Regions from separate parts of the Rahnella sp. 2050 genome, predicted to be linked through region 3. Evidence: predicted binding sites of a transcription regulator. Region 3 holds the regulator's gene; each other region holds the start of a gene.
The links. Region 3 encodes Fur, which represses iron uptake genes when iron is present. Its sites were predicted from a motif close to ATAATAATGAGAACNACTATCAA; they were not measured.
Positions count from the first base shown of each region.

Region 1: sodA (superoxide dismutase [Mn]) is a predicted target of Fur. The motif match lies at 2,711-2,733, and genes of this name have one in related genera.
Region 2: fepB (Fe2+-enterobactin ABC transporter substrate-binding protein) is a predicted target of Fur. The motif match lies at 2,205-2,227, and genes of this name have one in related genera.

Region 1 is NZ_JBEPKE010000004.1:90,609-95,833, forward strand. Features, by position in the region: gene ABIC79_RS16515 (methyl-accepting chemotaxis protein) at 1-1,740, opposite strand, end outside; gene sodA (superoxide dismutase [Mn]) at 2,012-2,632, opposite strand; gene fdhD (formate dehydrogenase accessory sulfurtransferase FdhD) at 2,843-3,685, opposite strand; gene fdnG (formate dehydrogenase-N subunit alpha) at 3,831-5,225, shown strand, end outside.
Region 2 is NZ_JBEPKE010000005.1:169,928-175,152, forward strand. Features, by position in the region: gene ABIC79_RS18865 (hypothetical protein) at 1-828, shown strand, start outside; gene ABIC79_RS18870 (hypothetical protein) at 885-1,859, shown strand; gene fepB (Fe2+-enterobactin ABC transporter substrate-binding protein) at 2,250-3,218, shown strand; gene fepD (Fe(3+)-siderophore ABC transporter permease) at 3,218-4,219, shown strand; gene fepG (iron-enterobactin ABC transporter permease) at 4,222-5,225, shown strand, end outside.
Region 3 is NZ_JBEPKE010000002.1:1,085,972-1,091,196, reverse strand. Features, by position in the region: gene ABIC79_RS12300 (methyl-accepting chemotaxis protein) at 1-1,561, opposite strand, end outside; gene fldA (flavodoxin FldA) at 1,983-2,510, shown strand; gene fur (ferric iron uptake transcriptional regulator) at 2,823-3,278, shown strand; gene chiQ (ChiQ/YbfN family lipoprotein) at 3,407-3,742, opposite strand; gene chiP (chitoporin ChiP) at 3,756-5,126, opposite strand.

The DNA.
Region 1 (5,225 bases), on a different contig from region 3:
CTGTGTCGTGCTGTCCATTTCGACAATCGCCTGCGAAATCTGGCTGATACCACGGCTTTGCTCGTCAGAAGCAGAGGCGATTTCACCCATGATATCGCGCACATGCGAGACGGATTTCACGATGTCCTGCATGGTACGTCCGGTATTTTCCACCAGCTTCGCGCCGGTGTTAACACGTTCAACCGACTCGGCAATCAGCCCTTCGATCTCTTTCGCTGCCTGCGCACTGCGCTGTGCCAGTATGCGGACTTCCGAGGCGACGACTGAGAATCCGCGGCCCTGTTCACCGGCACGCGCGGCTTCAACCGCAGCGTTCAGCGCCAGGATATTGGTCTGGAACGCGATGCTGTTGATGACGGACGTAATTTCGGCGATACGTTTTGAGCTGCCGGAAATCTGCTGCATGGTGTCGACCACTTCGCCGACTTGTTTGCCGCCGAGCGTTGCGGTGCCCGAAGCCTCGCTGGCCAGTTTGCTGGCGTGATGGGCGTTATCGGCGTTCTGTTTCACCGTCGCGCTCAGTTCTTCCATGCTGGCGGCGGTTTCTTCAACCGCGGCGGCCTGCTGTTCGGTGCGTGAGGAAAGATCGGTATTCCCGGCGGCGATTTCAGCCGCCGCGTGAGAAACCTGTGAAACGCCGGAGCGGATTTCATAAATCATCGTACTGAGATTCTGGCTCATCGCGGACACCGCGTTCATCAGCATACCCAGCTCATCGCGACGTGTGGTTGGATGCGCGACAGTCAGATCGCCCCGCGCAATCGCCTCCGCCGTTTTCAGCGTATCGCGCAGCGGCTGGGCAATCTGGCGGGTGATTCGCCATGCAATGATAATCCCCACCAGCATTACGATCAGCGTAATCACCATCATGATCATCTGCGCATTACTGATGTCTTTATGCGTGTTATCCAGTTCATTTTTGAATATTTTTGCGACCAGTGTGTTCATCTCAGCGGCTTTTACTGTCAGCAGCTGCGAGTTCTTTTGTTCATCTTCGTAAGCCGGCATGTAGGCCATAACGTGATCTTTATAGGTCGCCAGCGCACTCATCAGCGGGGCGAGTGTGGCCTGCTGATCCGGCAACAGTAATGCGTTCAGCTTTTTAGCATTGGCCTGCGTATCATCAATTGACTTTAACAGCCTGGCTTCCGATTCCTTGTTGATGTTGAGCAACAGGCCGCGCACGTCATAACGCACGTTGATCAGTTTTTGAATGACTTCGGCCAGTGAAAGACGAATGGAAGGATCGGCATCTTCCACACGCAGCTGATCTTGTAAACGTTTCACAACGGCTTCGGTTTCGGAAAGATTCCAGCTGGCGCGTACCGCATCTTTGCGGTCGACGGCTTCTTTAAATGCGGCTTGTGCCTGCTGATATTCATGAATTTTTACCGGCACCTGCTCCAGTTCTGCCTGCCCAGCGGCATCCCATTTCAGCTTGTCTTTCGACTGCTCAATCAGTTGCGACAGCGCGTCTATGTTGTCCTGATTTTGTTTGAGATATGCCGGATTGTAATTGAGCTGATAAAGCGTACGGCTGAGACGGGCATCATTGAGTAATGCGTTCATCTGATTACTGAAATCGACTTTTTCCGCACGCTGACTGATGTCGTTAAATTTAATCATTCCCGCAGTGGTAATGACGGCCGCGATCAAAAGCACCAGCCCGAAACCCAGACCCAGTTTGGTGCCGACCTTGAGATTGTTCATCCACTGCGAAAGACCCGATCCGTTACTCATAATCATTCTCCGTCAAACATCCCTTTTAAATAGACATGCGGTTTTGTGACGCCTTTGTGAACAATCTATCGGTAGGTTGTTTAATAAACTTTATAGGATCTGTGGCGTATTTTTGATTAATGCGAGCGGGGTCTAATAATGGTGGGAAACGGAAGAATAATTCGCTGTAAAACAGTGATCATGCATACAAATTCAGGACATAAAAAAGGCGGGTCACTGACCCGCCATTGGCGAAAACATCATCATGCCCGCGAAGGGCGGCAGTGCGAAATTACTTCGCTTCAGCCAGACGTTTTGCTGCTTCGTCCCAGTTTACAACAGCCCAGAAGGCTTTGATGTAATCAGGGCGTTTGTTCTGATATTTCAGGTAGTAAGCGTGTTCCCACACGTCCAGGCCCAGCAGCGGGTAACCGGAAGCGCCGGAAATGGCTTCGCCCATCAGCGGGCTGTCCTGGTTAGCAGTAGAAACAACCGCCAGTTTGCCGTCTTTCAGCACCAGCCATGCCCAGCCTGAACCGAAACGAGTGGTCGCTGCTTTCTCAAAAGTTTCTTTGAAAGCGTCAACGCTGCCGAAATCGCGTTCGATCGCAGATTTCAGTTCGCCCTGCAGGGTGGTGCCGGTTTTCAGGCCTTTCCAGAACAGGCTGTGGTTAGCGTGGCCGCCTGCGTTGTTACGCAGTGCAACTTTCTTGTCTGCAGGAACCTGATCCAGTTTGGTGATCAGTTCTTCAACCGGCAGTGCAGCCAGTTCCGGCAAGCTTTCCAGCGCAGCGTTAGCGTTGTTCACGTAAGCCTGGTGATGTTTAGTGTGATGGATTTCCATCGTTTCTTTGTCGAAATGCGGTTCGAGTGCGTCGTATGCGTAAGGCAGTGATGGCAGTGAATAACTCATGTTCATCGTCTCCATAGTGTAGGGCGGCACCGTCATTGTGAGCACCGCGTAATCAGTCGGATCATTATAGTTAATTAAATGATATTGAAAATGATTATCTATGCTCCATGCTTTGTGCGGGTACTCGTAAGCGCCTGTTATACGGGGCTTAGAACCAGATAACCGCAAACAATCCTAAATTGTCTAAAGGCACGCGGTGCTTAGAGAGAGTTAACGTAACCGCTGCGGATGCGTATACACCGTTGCCCGTCCCGGTTTACTGAAACCGACCAGCGTCAGATTGCATTTTTCGGCAACGTCGACTGCGAGCGTGGTGGCGGCGGAGACGGCAAACAGGATTTCGATGCCGCACATCGCGGCTTTCTGCACCATTTCATAGCTGGCGCGGCTTGATACCAGCGCGGCGCCGGATATCCAGTCGTTTTGTCTGGCACGCATACCGAGCATTTTATCGAGCGCCACATGACGGCCCACATCTTCGCAGCCACCCAGTAATTCACCTTCCGGCGTGATCCACGCGGCGGCGTGGGTACAGCCGGTGAGCTGGCCGATTTCCTGCACGGATTTCAGCTGGTGCAGCGCGTTGTCCAGATTTGCCAGATCAAAGGTTTGGCTGAACGGCAGCGGCGCGAGCGGGCGGAATAAATCGCCTAACTGTTCGATGCCGCAGACGCCGCACCCGGTGCGGCCTGCCATGGCGCGGCGGCGTTCTTTCAGCCCGGCGAAACGGCGGCTCGATAATTCGATGTTAACCTCAATCCCGTTACAGTTTGGTGTCACCTCCATCCCGTAAATATCACTGACCGATTCAATAATCCCTTCTGACAGCGAAAAGCCCAGCGCAAAGGCGTGCAGATCTTTCGGTGAAGCCATCATGACCACATGCGAAATGCCGTTATAAACCAGCGCAACGGGCACTTCCTGAGCAATCCAGTCATCTTCCGGCTCATTGAGATGTGCGCGCTGCATCACCGTTTTTTGGCTGGCTCCGATGATCTGAGTCACTTTTTTGTCATCTTTTTCGCCCAGTTCGTTTACTTGATGGACATCCATTAGCAATAACCTTATAAACATTCCGGCTACATAAGCCGTACAAAAATTATGGGTACTTGGCTTTAATTTTAACGCTTCCGCATCAGCTGCGGAAAGCGCCAATTTGAAAAGCAATGTGTTAACAGATGATGGGAAGGAGTCTTTCATGCAAGTCAGCAGAAGACAATTATTCAAAATATGTGCGGGTGGTATGGCCGGCACCACGGCGGCATTATTAGGATTTACTCCTACCATGGCGCTGGCGGAAACCCGCCAATACAAACTGCTTCGCTCCCGTGAAACCCGCAACAACTGCACTTACTGTTCCGTAGGTTGCGGAATACTGATTTACAGCCAGGGCGATGGAGCGAAAAACGTCACTGAAAATATCTTCCACGTAGAGGGTGACGCCGATCATCCGGTCAGTCGTGGCTCGTTGTGCCCGAAAGGCGCAGGCGTGCTGGATTACATCCACAGCGAAGGCCGTCTCAGATATCCGGAATACCGCGCTCCCGGTGCCGATAAATGGCAGCGCATCACGTGGGACGAGGCGATTTCCCGTATCGCCCGCCTGATGAAAGATGACCGCGACGCCAATTTCGTCGAGAAAAATGAAAACAACGTGACGGTCAACCGCTGGCTGACCACCGGCATGCTGTGTTCTTCTGCGGCCAGTAATGAAACCGGTCTGCTGGATCAGAAATTCACCCGCGCACTGGGTATGGTGGCGATCGACTGTCAGGCCCGTCTGTGTCATGGCCCGACCGTGGCGGCATTAGCGCCAACCTTTGGTCGCGGTGCGATGACGAACAACTGGGTCGACATCAAAAACGCCAATGTGATTTTAATTATGGGCGGAAATGCGGCAGAAGCGCATCCGGTCGGATTCAAATGGGTGATTGAGGCCAAAACCAAAAATAACGCTAAAGTCATCGTCGTCGATCCGCGTTTTAACCGCAGTGCTGCGGTGGCCGATATCTACGCGCCGATTCGCGCTGGTTCTGACACGGCCTTCCTGCTCGGCATGATCAATTATCTGATCACCCACAATAAAATTCAGACCGAATACGTCCTGGAATACACCAATGCCAGCCTGCTGGTACGTGAAGATTATGAATTCAACGACGGTCTTTTCAGCGGTTTTAACGCGGCGAAAAAATCCTATAACAAAGAAAGCTGGCACTATCAGCTGGATGAAAAAGGCTTCGCGAAACAGGATAAAACGTTGCAGGACCCGCGCTGTGTCTGGAACTTGCTGAAAGAGCATGTTTCCCGTTACACGCCGGAACTGGTGGAACGTCTGTGCGGTACCTCGAAAGAAGATTTCCTGCTGATCAGCTCCATTCTGGCGGAAACCTGCGCGCGCGATAAAACCTCGACCATTTTGTATGCGCTGGGCTGGACGCACCATACCGGCGGCGCACAAACCATCCGCTGTGCGGCGATGATCCAGTTGCTGCTTGGTAACATTGGTATGCCGGGCGGCGGCGTGAATGCCCTGCGTGGTCACTCCAATATTCAGGGCTATACCGACCTCGGTTTGCTGTCGCTGAACCTGCCG
Region 2 (5,225 bases), on a different contig from region 3:
GATTCAATAAAAAACGAAATTGATAACCTGAATGCACAAATTGATGAAGCCAAAGCCGAGGCAAGTCAATACAGCGGCGGTTTAATTCAAGCATTAAAATTGTCTACAGTTGCGACTCAAGAGCAAAGCATGGCAATGTTGCAACAGAAATATTTAATAGCAAAATATGGACTTGCAGATATAAAAATTAAAACAGAATCACAAAATATAGAAAAAAATAACTCTGAGCCCGAATCAACAGCCAAAAATGCTCCTGCACAGCCCCCATTACTTCCACCAGCAGAAGGCCCCTTCGGTTTAGAAGCGGGGCTATCACAAAAAAATATCGAAGATATGATCGGTACGAAATTAAAACCGCTTGAAGATAGCGTAAATCTTTATACGTCTGACAAACTACCTAAACCAAATGCAGATTTTGTAGTTTATGGTTTGCTAATATCACCAAAGGTTGGGTTGTGTGAAATTAGAGCTGTAGGAAAGAATATCAATACTGACAGCTATGGCCTTGCCCTAAAAGCAAAATTTGAAGACTTAACTAACTCATTAACATCACTCTATGGCAAAGCTGAGACAACTGATTTTCTTCTATCTGGGTCTATCTGGAAAGAGCCTCAAGATTGGATGATGGGATTGGCTAAAAAGGAACGATTTTTATCTGCAGTCTGGAAAGACTCAAAAGAGGAACATTTAAAAAACAACATCAACACTATATTCATCGAAACAAGAGCAAATACCTCTGCGCAGGGATATACCTACCTTCAATATTCATTTAATAACATTGATGTTTGTAGAGAAGAGATTGAGGGAGCAAAAAAAAGCTCACTCTGAAATAATTATACTCCCGGCCTCTAATCAAGGGGGCGGGACATTTTGCGGAGAATCACATGCGTGATGATGCTGTGTCTTTTGGTTTGCCTGAGGGTGAGACTGGGAACATTCTTGCAATGATTAATTTTGGCGAGTCAATGGAGATATTCACCGAAAACTCTACTTTTAAAATGTTGAGCCCAGATACATTAGACCCACAAAGAAATCATCATGAGATGCCTTGGGTCTATACGAAGACTTCAGATTTTGGTGCATCCAATCCATTAGTTGCCAACACTGTATTACTTGCCAATGATTTCCTGAGGCAAATATTTTCTGAACAAGACCCTAAACGTATAGATATCATTAACAAGGTAAGTGACATCAGAAATGTTTTATTGGAGTGTTTGATTTATTTACAGTCTTACTCAAATGAACTTGATAAAGAAATCCAAAAATTCGAAAGAAACAAGCATATAATGAATGGAAAATCTCATGCATATTTTCCGCAGGTTAAAAATATTGATGGTTTCACAACAGGTTTCTTGATTGCAGCGAAAAGATGTATCCAAGAAACGTCAGTAATGGTTAATATGTTTATCCCTTTAAAAACAAAACATGGGCGCATAGATTTTTTGTTAAAAGAAATCGAGTCAGAACATGCGGACGCTAAAGAATTGATCGAAGTTCTTCGTGAAAAATTACCAATGTGCTATCATATTTTTTCACTAAGAAATGCCCAGGAACATGCTTCGACCACAGAAAACCCATTATTAATTACTAACTTTAACATTGAGAATGGTAATGAATTGCTACCTCCAAAATGGGGCATAAAGGGAAGTGCTTCTAATATTATTCATCTTGAAGCAAATATCATACTTCAATTTTTAATTACTTTTTTTGAAGAAGTATTTCTTACTTGTGTAATTAATATACTACCGAAATTTCCAGTACATAATATAACTTTTAATGAAAGTCCTGATGAAAAAATGCCCATACGTTATAGCCTTTATCTTTCATTACCGGATGGATTACATGACATGAATCACTGAGTTTGGGGACAACAAGAATAAGTCTGCTCTTTACTCTTTGAAGGTTAGATAAAAGTGGCGATAAAGTGGCGATATAGATGGAGGAATCGGGCAATTCCTGGCAAAAAATGTCAATCCATGTCATTGTTTTAAAATATAAATTATTGATTTCCCTACTTGAATGTTGATACTCATAATCGCTTGGTCGCTGGTTCAAGTCCAGCAAGGGCCACCAGATTTTAGTTTGAGATTCAAACGATTAAGCCACTTCATACGGAGTGGCTTTTTTGTTGCGTGAATACCTGTCTTCCCCTGACTTTTCCACGGATTGAACCTCTCTCGTCATTGACCCCATACGCCCTGCATATAATAATGATAACCATTAACATTAAAGAATCAGGAATGGATCCAATGACAAGGGCTGGTTTTCGCCGTTTTTCAGGGATGGTTGCGCTGTTGTTATCGCTGCTTGTCGCCACGCAGGCTTTCGCAGAAGGCTGGCCACGGCAAGTTATGACCTCAAAGGGAAGCATCACATTACAACAGCCGCCGCAGCGGATTGTCTCCACCAGCGTCACCGTCACCGGCACATTGCTGGCGATTAATGCGCCGGTTATCGCCAGCGGAGCGACTGCGCCCAATAATCGGGTTTCCGATGCTCAGGGCTTTTTCCGCCAGTGGGGCGATGTCGCGAAACAACGCGGTGTGCAGCGGCTTTATATCGGCGAACCGAATGCTGAAGCCATTGCCGGACAGGCACCGGATCTCATCATTATTGCCGCCACAGGCGGGGATTCCGCACTGAAACTCTATGATCAGCTGTCGGCCATTGCGCCGGTCATGGTGGTCAATTACGACGATAAAAGCTGGCAGGAACTCGCCACCGAATTAGGCCGGGCGACGGGTAAAGAAACCGATGCCGCCAAGGTTATCGCGCAGTTTTCAGCCCGTGAAGACAGTCTGAAAAAAGCGATACATTTGCCACCGCAGCCGGTGTCCGCGCTGGTTTATGGATCAGATGGCAAAAGCGCCAATCTGTGGACGCCCGCGTCACCGCAAGGTCAGTTGCTCCGGCAGTTAGGATTCAGCCTCGCGCCGGTTCCGCTGAATTTAGCCGCCAGTTACAGTCAGGGCAAACGCCATGACATCATCCAGCTTGCCGGTGAGAAAATGCCGGAGGCGATGAACGGCCAGACGCTGCTGTTATTTTCCGCCAGTCAGCCTGATGCACAACGGCTGCTGACCAATCCTTTTCTGGCGAAGTTACCTGCCGTGCAGGCCGGGCGCGTGTATGCCATGGGTGACGACACGTTCAGACTCGATTATTACAGCGCCAGCAACATGCTGAATCAGCTTGAAAAACTGTTCGTAACTCACTGATGTCCCGCTCAATAAAAAATCTCACAGCGCTGTTGGTTGCCTTGTTTTTGCTCTGCCTGATGATGGCGCTGAGTCTGGTGCTGGGCGAGAAATCGCTTGCGTCCGGCACCGTGATGTCAGCGCTTAACGGCCAGTGCACTGGGGCGGACTGCGTGATTGTCACCGATGCCCGTGTGCCGCGCACGCTGGCCGGTTTGCTGGCAGGGATGGCGCTCGGATTATCCGGTGCGCTGATGCAAATCCTCACCCGCAATCCGCTGGCTGATCCCGGTATTCTTGGCGTTAATGCGGGTGCGGCTTTCGCGGTGGTTATCGGTATCTCCTTTTTTGGCGCAACGGATGTCAGCCACTATTTGTGGTTCGCGTTTGCCGGTGCCTTACTGGCAACATTGCTGGTCGCCATGATCGGCGCGCTGGGACGCGGAAAGCTGGATCCGGTACGCTTAACTCTGGCGGGCGTCGCGCTCGGCGCTGTGCTGGAAGGCATGTCTTCGGGGATTTCCCTGCTCAACCCGACCGTCTACGATCAGTTGCGATTCTGGCAGGCTGGCTCGCTGGATATCCGCAATATTACCGTGATTAAAACCATCACACCGCCGGTGACTTTTGCGGTTGCCCTGAGCTTACTGATGGCCCGTTCCCTGAATAATCTGACGATGGGCAACGAACTGGCGACGGCGCTCGGCACCAAAATCGCGACCACGCAGTTGCTGGGATTACTGGCGATTACGTTGTTGTGCGGCAGCGCCACAGCGGCTGTCGGCCCCATCGCCTTTGTCGGCCTGATGGTGCCGCATATGGCGCGCTGGATCTGTCGTGCGGATCCGCGCTGGATGCTGCCGTGGACGCTGGTGTTAACCCCGACGCTGTTGCTGGCAGCCGATATCGCCGGGCGTTTTCTGGTTACCGGAGAATTGCGGGTTTCCGTGGTGGTCGCCTTTATCGGCGCGCCGGTGCTTATTTTCCTGGTACGCCGTCCCGGTGGATTACACAGAGGTTAACCATGAGCCAGACTCTTACAGAACCTCGCCCGCTGAAAAAACCTTTGCTGCTGTCGCGCCCCTTTCTGACCGCCTGCGGACTGGTGTTATGCCTGATCCTGCTGGCGGTTTACGCGCTGGGTAGCGGAACACTGGCACTGACGCCGTCGCAGGTTGTCAGCGCCCTGCTCGGCGACGGGCCGAAAAACCTGAGCATTATTGTCACGCAATGGCGTCTGCCGCGCGTGGTGATGGCGATGATTCTCGGTGCCGCACTCGGCATCAGCGGCGCGATTTTTCAGTCGCTGCTGCGCAATCCATTGGGAAGTCCGGACGTTATCGGTTTTAACACCGGCGCGTATACCGGCGTTCTGCTGATTATCGTGTTGTTCAATGGCGCTGCGGGCGACCTTCTCCCCGGCGCGATGGCAGGCGGCGTCGTGACCGCATTGGTGGTATACGCCCTGGCATGGCGTCAGGGCATCGAAACGTTCCGCCTGATTATCGTCGGTATCGGCGTACGGGCGCTGCTGATTGCGGTCAATACCTGGCTGATTATTCACGCCTCGCTGGAATCGGCGCTGACGGCTGGCTTGTGGAATGCTGGTTCGCTCAATGGCATCACATGGGAGAAAAGCCTGCCGGCGACCGGGATGATTATCGTCGCCTGCATGCTGGCGCGTTGCTTATCCGCTCCGATGCGGTTGCTCGAAATGGGCGATGATGCCGCCTGTGCGCTGGGCGTACCGGTGGCGCGTTCACGTTTATTGCTGATGCTGGCGGGCGTGGCGTTGACCGCCGCGGCCACCGCGCTGGCCGGGCCAATTTCCTTTATTGCGCTGGTGTCACCGCAAATTTCGCGTCGTCTTTGCGCCAGCCAGCAGCACGCTTTATTTTTCGCGGCGCTGACCGGTGCGCTGCTGTTGCTCGCCGCCGATGTCACTGCACAACGGCTGTTCACGCCCTATCAGTTACCCGTGGGCGTGCTGACCGTCAGTCTGGGCGGCATTTATCTGATTGGGTTGCT
Region 3 (5,225 bases):
TCACGCTATCTTTAAGTTTGAACGTAGCAACGGCATTGTTCAGCAATGAAGCCTGCTCTTCCAGTGATACCGCAGCCTGCGACGCCTGTTCTACCAGCGCGGCGTTCTGCTGTGTGACGCTGTCCATTTCTGTGACGGCAACCGCCACCTGACTGATTCCTTTGCTTTGCTCATCGGATGCAGAGGCGATTTCCGCCATGATGTCAGTGACATGCGTAATTGAGCGCACCACTTCATTCATCGTCTGACCGGCGTTTTCAACCAATTTCGAACCGCTGTCGACGCGGGAAACCGATTCGCTGATAAGCTGCTCGATTTCTTTCGCCGCCTGCGCACTGCGTTGTGCAAGATTGCGCACTTCGCTGGCAACCACTGCAAAACCGCGCCCCTGCTCGCCCGCACGTGCCGCTTCGACGGCAGCATTCAGCGCCAGAATGTTGGTCTGGAAAGCGATGCTGTTAATCACAGAAGTGATTTCAGCAATTTTCTTCGAGCTGCCGGAGATATCTTTCATGGTGCTGACCACGTCTGCCACGATGTTGCCGCCCTTCTGCGCGGTGGTGGAAGCCTCCATCACCAGCTGGCTGGCGTGATGCGCGTTATCGGCATTGTGTTTAACGGTAGCCGTCAGTTCTTCCATGCTGGCAGCGGTTTCTTCCAGCGCCGACGCCTGTTCTTCCGTACGGGAAGACAAATCGTTGTTCCCGGCTGAAATTTCTGACGCGCCCTGATAGATGTGATTGGTGCAGTTGCGGATGGTCTGAACGGTATTGACCAGGCTCAACTGCATCTCGTTCAGCAACGGAATCAGCTTACCGGCGCAGTTTTTACCGAATTCTTCCAGATAAAACGTCAGATCGCCGCTGGCGATCACCGCGAAGTGACCGCGGATTTTATCCAGCGGCTTCACCAGCGCCATCACCAGATAACGGTCAGTCAGCAATAAAATCACCAGCCCGATACCAAATGCCGTCAGCAGAATCACTTTGCTAAATGACGTCAGATGGGTGGATTGCCGTTGTGCCGCATCAAAATCGACAGCGATCTGACCGCTGACTTTCTCCATCGATGAGCCAAAGCTGCGGCTCAGTGCAGGTACGGTGGAATTGGCTAGCTGGTTATAGGACTCCGTATTTTTGCTGCGGGCTGCGTCGAACAATGGCGTGACGCCCTGCGTGATCAGATTTTCCCAACTGGTGATTAATTCCTGCACGGAGGAATCTTCCAGCCCCGGATGCGGTGCCGCTTTAAAACTGGCCAGAGCCTGCGTCAGCCCGCTGAGTGATTGTTTGGCGGTATCAAAAATTTCCGGACCTTTTGACGGATCGGCCTGAAGCTGTGCCACGGCGCGGCTCAGGCGCGTCACGGTACGAAAATACTGATCATTTCCTTTATTGATCAGCGCCATATTGTTGACCAGCTCGGTACTATTTTTGGTATTTTGGGTCAGTGTGTCCAGTGAGGTGACGGTGTAAAGGGAAACACCTGCCCACATGACGCAAAAGATGCCAAGAATGGTTAATAAAGCGGCCCTGATGGTGATATTTTTTAAAAACTGCACGATATGCCTCTCTCGAAACATGTCTGTTTCTGGCCTGAGGATTGACGGGGATGCGGAGAATCAAGACAGGTAACCAGCAGGCAAGTGCCCCAGGACATGTTTGAACACCTCTCCGGGCATCGATTTCTTTATTATGTTGAGATTGCTCCCGAATCATCTATCGGCGGAATGTTCTCGAAATTTAGTATTGTGACGACTTATTTCTCAAACTTGCTTTTGACCTCATTAACCCTGAGGTTAATTCGCCGCAGGTGAAAGCACACAAAGGCGATAACACTTAAAAATATTGCCCGATAAACTTATTTCCCAGTTAAGAAGGCGAGCAGAAGCATATTCTCCGCCGCACGAGTTTGCTATCATCTGCATTATTATTGCCTGCGTTGCAGAGCACTTCATTGAGAACAAGAGGTTAGGTAATCTTATGGCCGTTGTAGGTATCTTCTTTGGATCCGATACAGGTAACACCGAAAACATCGCAAAAATGATCCAGAAGCAATTGGGTAAAGATGTTGCAGAGGTGCATGACATTGCGAAGAGCAGCAAAGAGGATCTGGAAAAATTCGATATTTTGCTTATCGGCATTCCAACCTGGTATTACGGTGAAGCGCAGTGTGACTGGGACGACTTTTTCCCAACGCTGGAAGAGATAGATTTCGAAGGTAAGCTGGTGGCACTGTTTGGTTGCGGTGACCAGGAAGACTACGCCGAATATTTCTGCGATGCGCTGGGCACCGTGCGCGATATCATTGAGCCACGCGGCGCAGTGATTGTCGGACATTGGCCTACCGAAGGTTACCACTTTGAAGCATCTAAAGGCCTGGCGGATGATAAGCACTTCATAGGACTGGCAATTGACGAAGATCGTCAGCCCGAACTGACCAGCGAACGTGTTGATGCCTGGGTGAAACAGATCACAGAAGAACTTAGCCTTTCTGAAATTATTGGCTAAAAACCCTGTTGGCCCTGAGGATTTATTCTACAATTGAAGGGCCAAACTATTACTGAAATTAACAATTTAACTGCTACAAAATTGTAACTTTCGGTCGTATCAAGGTACACTGAGTTCCTCTGTTTTTTCTATTGATCAAGTCGTTGCATTACAAATGTGACCGGCAATTTGTGATCTTTATTAACAGGCTGTCGTTGACGAGAATTGGCACATTGCGTTAAACGAAGAGACTAAACGAATAATTTTGTGCCGCCGATGCCACAGGCTGCATGCCTCAACTTGATTAGCACATAGTAACAGGACTGAATCCGCATGACTGACAACAACACCGCACTGAAGAAAGCCGGCTTAAAAGTCACGCTTCCGCGCCTCAAAATCCTGGAAGTGCTGCAAGCGCCGGAAGGTCATCACGTTAGTGCGGAAGATCTTTACAAGCAACTGATTGATATGGGTGAAGAAATTGGCCTGGCGACGGTTTACCGCGTTCTGAACCAGTTTGACGACGCCGGTATTGTCACCCGTCATAACTTCGAAGGCGGCAAGTCCGTATTCGAACTGACCCAGCAACATCACCACGACCACCTGATCTGTCTGGATTGCGGTCGTGTGATCGAATTCCGTGACGAATATATTGAAGGTCGTCAGCGTGAGATTGCTAAGAAACACGGTATCAAGCTCACCAACCACAGCCTGTATCTGTACGGCCACTGTGAAGCAGGCGATTGCCGCGAAGATGACTCTTTGCACAACGATAAACCTGCGCAGTAATCTGCACAGGCTTTGACTAAATTAACCGCTGAAAAGCGGTTTTTTTATGTCTGATATCGACGCAGATTGAGCCCGGATAGCAGGCATAAAAAACCCCGGCAAGCCGGGGTATGTTTCGCTGCTGAGATTCACGGCTTAGGTGAATTGTTCGTTTTTATTTCCTGCCAGATTTTCCCGCAATCAGCAGCATATGCCTGACCGTCGCCAGTTTTACGCGCCGTCAGACATCGCTGATAATCCACCACGCGCACCGTCTCCTGTTCTGCAAATTGCTGGTGGGCTTTTTCCTGTTTCAGTTTATTCAGTAACACCTCGCAGGATGCCAGTTTGTCCGGATTGCCTTCTGACGTATTGATACAGGCACGGTAATCTTCCCGCGTTTGGGATATTTGTGCCTGATCGGCGGTGGGTGCACAACCGGCCAGCAAAACAGCCGAAACCATGATCATCAGTAATTTATTCATCGACATAGCGACCTCAGAAAATAGTAAATGGAGCGATAACGATGAATTTCACGTCTTTTTCATCCTGGAAAATGTTGCCGTAACCGCCGCCCCAGCTCGGTATGTCCGAATGGTTGTCGTACTGGGTGTAATGCAGTTTGAACAACGTCCCTTTGGCGCGCCCTTCCTGAATGGTGTACAGCGCATCCAGGCTCCATGCGCTTTCTTTCAGACGCTGGCTCTGGTCATAAGCGGCGTTGGTGCTCGGTTTGGCATCCCACGCATAGACGTACGAACCACCGACCGCGAACCCCGGCAGGTCCCATTTCGCCAGATCATAAAGCACGCCGGCATACACGGCTTTTTCACCATTGGCGTTGAAGTCCGAGCGGTTGTCCCACCACACATCAAGACGGCCGTTTGAGGAAGAATAAGTCGGGGTCATGCGCTGCAGGAAGTAGCCCTGATTCCCTTCCGCTTTCACCATCGTCCCTTCCAGACGCCAGTTAAACTGCCCGGTGGTATAGCCAAAGGTCAGTGCCTGCAACCATGCCAGACCGTCATACAGACTGTTCGGATCATTCTTGTCACTGATGCGGTCTTCTGCACCATAGAACTGATAGCTGGTGGTCAGCGGATTGCCCAGCAGATCCATTTTGTACGAGGCTTTAGCAAAGTACTGATCGACATAACTTTCAGCCTGGCCAAATGCGCCTTCCAGTACGAAGTCATTTTTAAAATCATATTTCGCACCGAGCGAATGAATATAAGAAACGCCGGTTTTCTTGTCATTCTGGCGGAAATCATCCATTTCCAGATGCCACGGCGATTTATATTCATCAGCCCACATATAGGAGAAACTCAGTTCACCCGGGTCACCGAAATCGTGTTTATAACCGGCTTCCGCACCGCGATACGTACCCGGCATAAAGCTCCAGTGCGGTGCGATCAGCGTCTGTCCGGTAGGCTGAATATACCCTGCGTGCCCCCAGAATCCGCCGTATTTGAATTTACCGGCTGCCTTATAAAGACTGACCCCACTTTTATCCCCGGAGTAATCTTCGTCGTAGGCGCGGTTGCTGTTGGAAAAGGCGATTTCGTTGGGATGGCCGCTCTCGCTGCTCTCGGCCATTTCAATCGCCGTAAAGGCTGCGATATCAATACCAAACATGTCCCAGGCATAGCCGGAAGAAAAATCGAGGTTCAGGTTAGCGGTAGAATGCGAAAGGTTGGTTGTATAGTCTTTGTAGTGGTCACTCGCCGGATCCATGTCCTTGCGGTCACGTTCACGCTGCCAGTAGTACACACCGCCGGTCAGTGTGGAATCATCAATAAAACCGGCTGCTTTGGTCTCTTGTGAAAACATCATTCCGCCACCCAGTAAGGTGCCGGCGAGAGAATACATGGCAGGTTTCAGGTAAGCCGATCCCTTGCCCCTGTTACGGTGCTTGTGCATAGAGATTCCTCATGTTGACTAAAAAAACGAGCAAAACCCAAACGGGTA